DNA from 4 places in the Nissabacter sp. SGAir0207 genome. Region 1 is predicted to be linked to each of the others. Evidence: predicted binding sites of a transcription regulator. Region 1 holds the regulator's gene; each other region holds the start of a gene.
What was found. The regulator PhoB, encoded in region 1, activates phosphate uptake and scavenging genes when phosphate is short. The targets are predictions, from matches to a motif close to CTGTCATAAAACTGNCNNAT.
Positions count from the first base shown of each region.

Region 2: the regulator PhoB is predicted to act here: its motif matches at 978-997, upstream of C1N62_RS16980 (MIP/aquaporin family protein).
Region 3: the regulator PhoB is predicted to act here: its motif matches at 1,169-1,188, upstream of pstS (phosphate ABC transporter substrate-binding protein PstS).
Region 4: the regulator PhoB is predicted to act here: its motif matches at 1,478-1,497, upstream of pitA (inorganic phosphate transporter PitA).

Region 1 covers NZ_CP028035.1:2,935,198-2,937,399, reverse strand. The annotation lists gene sbcD (exonuclease subunit SbcD) at 1-650, opposite strand, end outside; gene phoB (phosphate response regulator transcription factor PhoB) at 975-1,664, shown strand; gene phoR (phosphate regulon sensor histidine kinase PhoR) at 1,686-2,202, shown strand, end outside.
Region 2 covers NZ_CP028035.1:3,781,948-3,784,149, forward strand. The annotation lists gene rraA (ribonuclease E activity regulator RraA) at 1-302, shown strand, start outside; gene zapB (septal ring assembly protein ZapB) at 390-629, opposite strand; gene C1N62_RS16980 (MIP/aquaporin family protein) at 1,159-2,010, shown strand; gene glpK (glycerol kinase GlpK) at 2,049-2,202, shown strand, end outside.
Region 3 covers NZ_CP028035.1:3,911,678-3,913,879, forward strand. The annotation lists gene C1N62_RS17595 (DMSO/selenate family reductase complex A subunit) at 1-951, opposite strand, end outside; gene pstS (phosphate ABC transporter substrate-binding protein PstS) at 1,291-2,202, shown strand, end outside.
Region 4 covers NZ_CP028035.1:155,600-157,801, forward strand. The annotation lists gene pitA (inorganic phosphate transporter PitA) at 1-1,406, opposite strand, end outside; gene C1N62_RS00655 (NAD(P)/FAD-dependent oxidoreductase) at 1,721-2,202, shown strand, end outside.

The DNA.
Region 1 (2,202 bases):
GCCTGCGCCGGGAAGGCGTCCAGGGTGCCGATATAGATATCTCGCACCGAATCGGTGGTAGAGACGCCGACGGTAGTGAGATGGCCGGTGGCGATGATCGGCAGCGGCAGGCCCAGTTGGTCGCGCTTTTCCAGCGCTGACTGGTGCAGGGTGTGGTAGTGGGCGGCGATCGCCTCTTGCAGGGCCAGCTGTTTTTCGCTGCCGGACTGGCCGGCGCGGCTGAGCAGCAAATCACGCGGGCGCAGGAAGGGGATGGCGCACAGCAACGCGCCGGGGGTGCCGTCGCGCTGGTTCAGCACACAGAGCTGCGGCCGGTGATCGGCCTTCACATTGGCGATCACCGTGGTGTTGAGGCAGGCGAGCAGTTCACGCGACTCATTGAGCGTCGCGACCGAATCATGGTTGCCGCCTAGCACAATCAGCTGGCAGCCGGTGCGTTGCAGATCCACCACAAAGCGATTGTAGAGCTGGCGCGCATAGCTCGGCGGTGCGCCGGTGTCGAAGATGTCCCCGGCCACCACCACCGCATCCACCTGGTGGGCCTCCACCTGATCAATCAGCCAGCCCAAAAAGGCCTGATGCTCGGCCGCACGGCTCTTGGTGAAAAACAGCTGGCCAAGGTGCCAGTCAGATGTGTGAATCAGGCGCATAACACTCTCTCTCGGTAATCCGCTCACGCTGCCGCACCCGCCCGGCGGCAGATGCGGGGATTGACGCCAGCCCCGGCGTAATGGAGGCTGATTATAAACACCCGGCTGGCACGCTGTCGCGCCGCAAACCACCCGATGTTTGCGAGATGCTTTCCAACTTCGTGATTTTACCCTGGCAGTCGCCGCCGTTCGCCGTAAGGTAGGCACCGGGACAGGGCGTAGGGGAAACATCACCGAAACAGATATTCATAAATGTGTCATAAATCTGACGCATAATGGCGGCCGCAAACAAACGTGATCGCTAACCTATTGGCAGGATTGACGATGGTAAGACGCATATTGGTGGTTGAGGATGAAGCCCCGATTCGGGAGATGGTCTGTTTTGTCCTGGAGCAGAACGGTTACCAGCCGCTGGAAGCGGAAGATTTCGACAGCGCGATAAACCGCCTGGCGGAACCCTATCCCGACCTGGTGCTGCTCGACTGGATGCTGCCGGGAGGATCCGGGTTGCAATTTATCAAGCACATGAAACGTGAGGCGCTGACGCGCGACATCCCGGTGATGATGCTCACCGCCCGCGGCGAAGAGGAAGATCGCGTGCGGGGCCTCGAGGTGGGGGCGGATGACTACATCACCAAGCCCTTCTCGCCGAAGGAGCTGGTGGCCCGCATCAAGGCGGTAATGCGCCGCATTTCGCCGATGGCGGTGGAAGAGATGATTGAGATGCAGGGCCTGAGCCTGGATCCCTCCTCGCACCGGGTGATGGCTAATGAATCGCCGCTGGAGATGGGGCCGACTGAGTTCCGGCTGCTACACTTCTTTATGACCCATTCAGAACGGGTCTACAGCCGCGAGCAGCTGCTCAACCATGTCTGGGGCACCAACGTCTACGTCGAGGATCGTACCGTGGACGTGCATATTCGCCGCCTGCGCAAGGCGCTGGAGAGCAGTGGGCATGACCGCATGGTGCAGACTGTCCGCGGTACGGGCTACCGGTTCTCAACGCGCTACTGACGCCGCGCCGGAGATTATCACGTGCTGGAACGTCTATCCTGGAAGGGTCTGGCGCTGGAGCTGGCGCTGTTCTGCCTGCCCGGCCTGCTGCTGGGGCTGCTGTTTGGCGGTTTGCCCTGGTGGCTGCTGGCCAGCGTGCTGGTCGCGCTGGGCTGGAACTACTATAACCAGCTTCGCCTCTCTTATTGGCTGTGGCTCGACCGCAGCATGACGCCGCCCACCGGCCGCTGGAGCTGGGAGCCGCTGTTCTATGGCCTCTACCAGATGCAGCTGCGCAACCGCCGCCGTCGCCGCGAGCTGGCGCTGCTGATCAAGCGCTTTCGCAGCGGGGCGGAGTCCTTGCCTGATGCGGTGGTGCTGACCACTGAAGAGGGGATCATCTTCTGGTGCAACGGGCTGGCCCAACACCTGCTCGGCCTGCGCTGGCCGGAGGACAACGGCCAGAATATCCTGAACCTGTTGCGCTACCCGGAGTTCACCCGCTATTTGCAGGAGCCGCAATTCAACCGCCCGCTGACCTTGGTGCTCAATAATGGTC
Region 2 (2,202 bases), 850 kb from region 1:
TGGTGGATGGCGGGGGCTCGGTACGCCGGGCGCTGATCAATGCGGAGCTGGCGCGGTTGGCGACCCAGAACGAATGGGAAGGCATTGTGGTCTACGGCGCGGTGCGCCAGGTGGATGACCTTGAGGAGCTGGACATCGGCATTCAGGCGATGGCGGCCATCCCGGCTGGCGCGGCCAGCGAGGGCATCGGCGAGAGCGACATCCGCGTTAACTTCGGCGGCGTCACCTTCTTCTCTGGCGATCATCTCTATGCCGACAACACCGGCATCATCCTGTCCGAAGACCCGCTCGACCTCGAGTGAGGTATAGCAGGCAACAAAAAGGCGCTCCCGGAGCGCCTTTTTTGTTCTGACTTTACACCTCAACGGCAGTCGTCGGGTGCGAGGAGATCAGACCTCCTCCATTTTTCCCAGCAGCGCCCGCAGGCGTTCCTGCCAGACGTGCTGCTCTTCTTTCAGCTGCTCGTTCTCACGCACCAGCGATTCGCGGTGGTGGCCTGCATGTTGAACTTCTTGAGAAAGCGAGTTGTTCTTCTCTTTCAGTTCTTCAATTTCCATTTGCAGCAGGGTGATGGTGTCAATCGCCTGCTGGACTTTCGCTTCTAATTTCTCAAAAACTTCAAATGACATTCTTAAATCCTCTTATGTTCGTAAGGCGTACATCTTGTCGTGTCGTCCACTCCGTCGGATGCAGAGGCAGCAAACGGGTTTGCTTTCAAAAACAAGCGCCCTTTTCGAAACGCTGCGGCTGAATCAGCTCGGCGCGCCGCTTGAATAAAAACGATTGTATGTAGCTACCCTGCCCCTGTCTAGCCGCATCCCGGCGTAAAGCGGGGTGAGCCGAACATTTTGTCAGCAGCCAGAAACCCGTGCGGGTCAAAAGCAGGGCACGGGGCGCCCCACAGAAAAGCGAAGCGGCGCCAGGTGACCGGTTTACCGATGCGCGAATGGGGTGAATTGGCGATAAAATCACTCGAATTCGCTCATTTTTATGACACACCACACACATTTTAAGTTCGCTATTTCTCGTTTCTGCTCGTTAACGATAAATTCACAATATGCACTCATTTATAGAATGAGCACCTATTTCGATTAACCTTTGTTACACCGCAGCGAACCAACAATAACCAATGACCCTTACCCTCCGTAGGACTTCACTATGAGCCAGTTAACCAGCACTACCCTGAAAGGCCAATGCATCGCTGAGTTCCTCGGCACCGGCCTGATCATCTTCTTCGGCGCCGGCTGTGTGGCGGCGATGAAGCTGGCCGGCGCCAGTTTCGGCCAGTGGGAGATCAGCGTCATCTGGGGCCTGGGCGTCGCCATGGCGGTCTACATGACTGCCGCCATCTCTGGCGCGCACCTCAATCCGGCCATCACCATCGCGCTCTGGCTGTTCGCCTGCTTCGATGGCCGCAAGGTGGCTCCCTACATTGTCGCCCAGCTGCTGGGGGCCTTCTGCGCCGCCGCGCTGGTCTACGGCCTCTACTACAACCTGTTCTTTGTCTATGAGCAGGGCCACAATATGGTACGCGGCAGCGTCGAGAGCCTCGACCTGGCTGGCATCTTCTCCACCTACCCGAACCCGCACATCTCCATCATGCAGGCGTTCCTGGTGGAGACAGTGATCACCGCCATTCTGGTCTGCCTGATCATGGCGCTGACCGATGATGGCAACGGTGTGCCGCGCGGCCCGCTGGCCCCGCTGCTGATTGGCCTGCTGATTGCGGTGATCGGCGGTTCGATGGGCCCGCTGACCGGTTTTGCCCTCAACCCGGCGCGTGACTTCGGCCCGAAACTGTTTGCCTTTTTTGCCGGCTGGGGCAAAGTGGCCCTGACTGGCGGCATGAGCATTCCCTACTGTCTGGTGCCGATCTTTGGCCCGCTGGTGGGCGCATCCCTCGGTGCATTCGGTTACCGTGCGCTGATTGGCCGCCACCTGCCGTGTGAGATTTGCGAGCCAGACGCCGAAGCGGCACCGCAGTCCCCGACGACACAGCGCAAAGCGTAACGATAACGCGTTCCCGGTTAACTTTTTGCAGGATAATTATGATGACGCCAGAAAAGAAATACATTGTCGCTCTGGATCAGGGCACAACCAGCTCCCGCGCAGTGGTTCTCGATCATGACGCCAATATCGTAGCGGTCTCACAACGTGAGTTTACCCAAATCTATCCTAAAGCCGGCTGGGTTGAGCACGACC
Region 3 (2,202 bases), 980 kb from region 1:
CTCTGGCATGGAAGCCTCATCAAACCCGAGGGTGTAGCGCGCAATGAACGCCGTGTCGTGCAGGTTCTCGCTGATGATGACGTGCATCATGGCGTCCATCATCGCGTTGTCGGTGGTCGGCAGCAGCGGGATCCACTCATCGGCCAGCGAGGCGGCGGTGTCGGAGTAGCGCGGATCAACGACCACAAAGCGCGTGCCGTTGGCCTTCATCTGCTGGTAGTAGTGGTTAGTGTGGCCGAAGACCGTCTCATTCGGGTTGTGTCCCCACAGGATCACCAGTTTGGTGTCCGCCAGCGTGTCGAGCGAACTGCCGCTGGCGTGGGTGCCGTAGGTGTAGGGCGTGGCGGCCGCGGTGTTGCCCATGCTGACCGAGTGGTAGTGCTCGAGGTAGCCGCCGGTCAGGTTGAACAGCCGACGCAGCATCTTGTCACCCGAGAACGCGCCGCCGCTGACGGCGGTGTTGGTGTGGGCAAAGCGCGCCGCTGGGCCATACTGTTCAGTGATGCGCTTCAGATTGTCGGCGATCAGGGTAGTCGCTTCGTCCCAGCTGATGCGCTCGAATTTGCCCTCGCCACGCCGTCCGACCCGTTTCATCGGGTACTTGAGGCGATCGGGATGATAGACAAACTTGCGGTAGCCGCGGCCGCGCACGCAGGCGCGCATGATTGGCATCTCCGGGTCCAGCTCGTTATCCGGGCGGGTGGTAATGCGCGTCACCATGCCCTGCGAAACATGGGCGCGGATGTCGCATTTGCCGCCGCAATCGAAGGTGCTACAGGTCGGTACGACACGGGTGGCAGGGGCAGGGGAGGCGAGGCCCGTCGCTGGCGCGGCGGTGACCTTGTTGCCGGCGATAAAAGGCACCGCCAGCAGGGCGCTGCCTGCCTGCACGAAACGTCGCCGGCTGAGCGCCAGGCCGCCCTTCAGGCCAGATGGCTTGTGTGTGGTCATAAGCTGCTTCCAAAAAAGGAAAGAGCTTAGCCATCACGCTGGTGTGGGGTGTTGATGGCAATCAAACCAAGCCGGAGTGCCGCCGGTGAAAGGGCAGAAAAGTGGGTGGCGGCGATACATTGATTTATCTAATGAATTTCTGGAGATTGTATTATTTTTAATTAATATCTTTGCCGCGCCCCGCCTAAGCCGGGTAATGGGGCTGATTGAAAATCATCCGTCACAAAACTGTCATACTAACTACATTTTACTGTCACCAAACTGTCCTATTTTCCCTCCTGCAGCGATTCACATACTCAAAAAACGGCCTAAGCCGGATTGCCATCCCCAGGAGAGATTATGAAACTGATGCGTACCACCGTCGCCGGTATTGTGGCAGCGACCTTTTCGTTCACGACAATGTCCGCCTTCGCCGCAGCCAGCCTGACCGGCGCCGGCGGCACCTTCCCGGCTCCGGTGTATGCCAAGTGGGCCGATAGCTACCAGAAAGAGACCGGCAACCAGGTGAACTACCAGGGGATCGGCTCGTCAGGTGGCGTGAAGCAGATCATTGCCAAGACCGTAGATTTCGGTGCCTCTGATGCCCCGATGGCGGAAGACAAGCTGAACAGCAGCGGTCTGTTCCAGTTCCCGACCGTGATTGGCGGCGTGGTGCTGGCGGTGAACCTGCCGGGCCTGAAATCGGGCGACCTGATGCTGGATGGCGCCACCCTGGGTGACATCTACCTGGGCAAAATCAAGAAGTGGAACGATCCGGCCATCAGCAAACTGAACCCCGGCGTGAAACTGCCAGACCAGAACATCGCCGTGGTGCGCCGCGCTGACGGTTCCGGCACCTCCTTCGTCTTCACCAGCTACCTGGCGAAGGTGAATGGCGAGTGGAAAGAGAAAGTGGGCGCGGGCAACACCGTGAACTGGCCGACCGGTCTGGGCGGCAAGGGCAATGACGGCGTTGCCGCCTTCGTCCAGCGTCTGCCGGGTTCCATCGGTTACGTTGAGTATGCCTACGCTAAGCAGAACAAACTGGCCTACACCAAGCTGGTGAACGCCGATGGTCAGGCTGTCTCCCCGACGGAAGAAGCGTTCAGCGCGGCCGCCAAGGGCGCAGACTGGAGCACCTCCTTCGCGCAGGATCTGACCAACCAGAAGGGTGGTGACGCCTGGCCGATCACCTCCACCACCTTCATCCTGATCTACAAGAACCAGCCGAATGCCCAACAGGGTGCCGAAGTGCTGAAGTTCTTCGACTGG
Region 4 (2,202 bases), 1.1 Mb from region 1:
GTTTTGCTCTGCACGCCGCCGCCATCCACAATCATGGTGCCCGCTACCGCGGAGGAGAGCACATGGGTGGTGGAGACCGGCATACCGGTGTAGCTGGCCACGCCGATGGAGACGGCAGCGGTCATCTGCGCAGAGACGCCCTGGGCATAGGTCATACCCTTCTTGCCAATCTTCTCACCGATGGTGGTCGCCACGCGCTTCCAGCCGAACATGGTGCCCAGCGAGAGCGCCAGCGCCACCGCGACGATGATCCAGACCGGCGCGTACTCGACGGTCGCCAGCAGGTCATTGCGCAGGTTGCCAAGGAAGCGTTTATCCTCGGTGCTGGTGTTCGGCAGCTTGGCCGCCTTGTCAGCAGTATCCGCCACGCACATCAGCAGGCGGCGCATATGGCTGCGCTCCTCCACCGACAGCGCGCTGTAGCTCGGCAGGTTGGTCAGCAGCGTCTGCGCACGGTCAATCGCCACCAGCGCCCGGCTGCTGTCGCAGTGGAACTCACGCGGCGTGTCCGGCAGCGTCTCTTCCGGCGTCGGCACCAGCGGCGTCTGCGCGGCAACGTGCGGCAGGGCATCCGGGTGCTGCTGGTAGTACTGCTGCAAATGCGTCACCGCGTCGCGGGTGCGGGTGATGTCATAGCCGGTGGCATTCATGTTGACCACGAAGCCCGCCGGGGCGACACCAATCAGCACCAGCATGATCAGGCCAATGCCCTTCTGCCCGTCGTTGGCGCCATGCGAGAAGCTGACGCCGATGGCGGAGAGGATCAAGGCGGTACGCGTCCAGAACGGCGGCTTCTTTTTGCCGTCGAGCTTTTCGCGCTCTGCCGGGGTCATGTGGATGCGGCGGCGCTTCTTGGTGCTGCTCCAATAGCGGCGCAACACAAACACCAGCGCACCCGCCAGCCCCATGCCGACCAACGGCGAGAGGATCAGCGACAGGAAAATGCTAACCATCTTCGGAATGTTCAACGCATCCACCACGGAGCTGTCCGTGACAATGGCGTTGGTCAAACCGATGCCGATAATGGCGCCAATCAGGGTGTGTGAACTGGAGGCCGGCAGGCCAAAGTACCAGGTGCCGAGGTTCCAGATAATTGCCGCCAGCAGCATGGAGAAGACCATTGCCAGGCCGTGGGCCGATCCTACGTTCAACAGCAGATCGGTGGGCAGCAGGTGGACGATGGCATAAGCAACACTCAGGCCGCCGAGTATTACGCCAAGGAAGTTGAAAAGACCCGCCATCACGACCGCAATCTGCGAGCGCATGGCACGGGTGTAAATCACAGTGGCCACTGCGTTGGCTGTATCGTGGAAACCGTTGATGGCTTCGTAGAACAGGACAAACAGTAGCGCGAGGACTAACAACAGGCCGGTATGAAAATCCAGCCCAGCGAACAGATGTAGCATAAGCGTTACGCCAGTTGGTGGTCATGAACGCGGCGCATTATCCGCGAGAACAGGGTGCATCGGAAAGAGAAATATGACCGTTTTACGACAAAAAAACCGTCCAAAGGGCGCATTTTGTTGAAAAAACGATATAAAATCATCGTGTTAATAAGACTTACGTTTATTAACTTTTCGTTACTCTGGAACTTGATGCCGCTGGGGCATACAATTCGCCGCCTGAATCGCCAGCCTGAAACTGCCAGCACACCTTTATATGTAGCAGATCTTTCATGTATGGCCCGGCCGTAAACGCTATTTATTACAGAGGTATTGCAGTGGAACAGTTTGATGTGGTGGTGATCGGTGCCGGCGCGGCCGGTATGTTTTGTGCCGCGCTGGCGGGACAAGGCGGCCGCCGGGTTCTGCTGCTGGACAATGGCAAGAAGGCGGGGCGCAAGATCCTGATGTCCGGCGGCGGGCGTTGCAACTTCACCAATATGTACACTGAGCCGGCCGCCTACCTGTCAGAGAACCCGCACTTCTGCAAATCGGCGCTGGCGCGCTACACCCAGTGGGATTTCATCGATCTGGTCAACCGCCACGGCATCGCCTACCACGAGAAGACCCTCGGCCAGCTCTTCTGCGACGACTCGGCGCAACAGATTGTCGATCTGCTGCTGAAGGAGTGTGAGCAGGGGCAAGTGACGCTGCGGCTGCGCAGCGAAGTGCTGGCGGTGGAGCAGGGCGACAATGGCTTCACCCTGTCGCTCAACGGCGGGCAGGTCAGCGCTGGCGCGCTGGTGGTGGCGACCGGTGG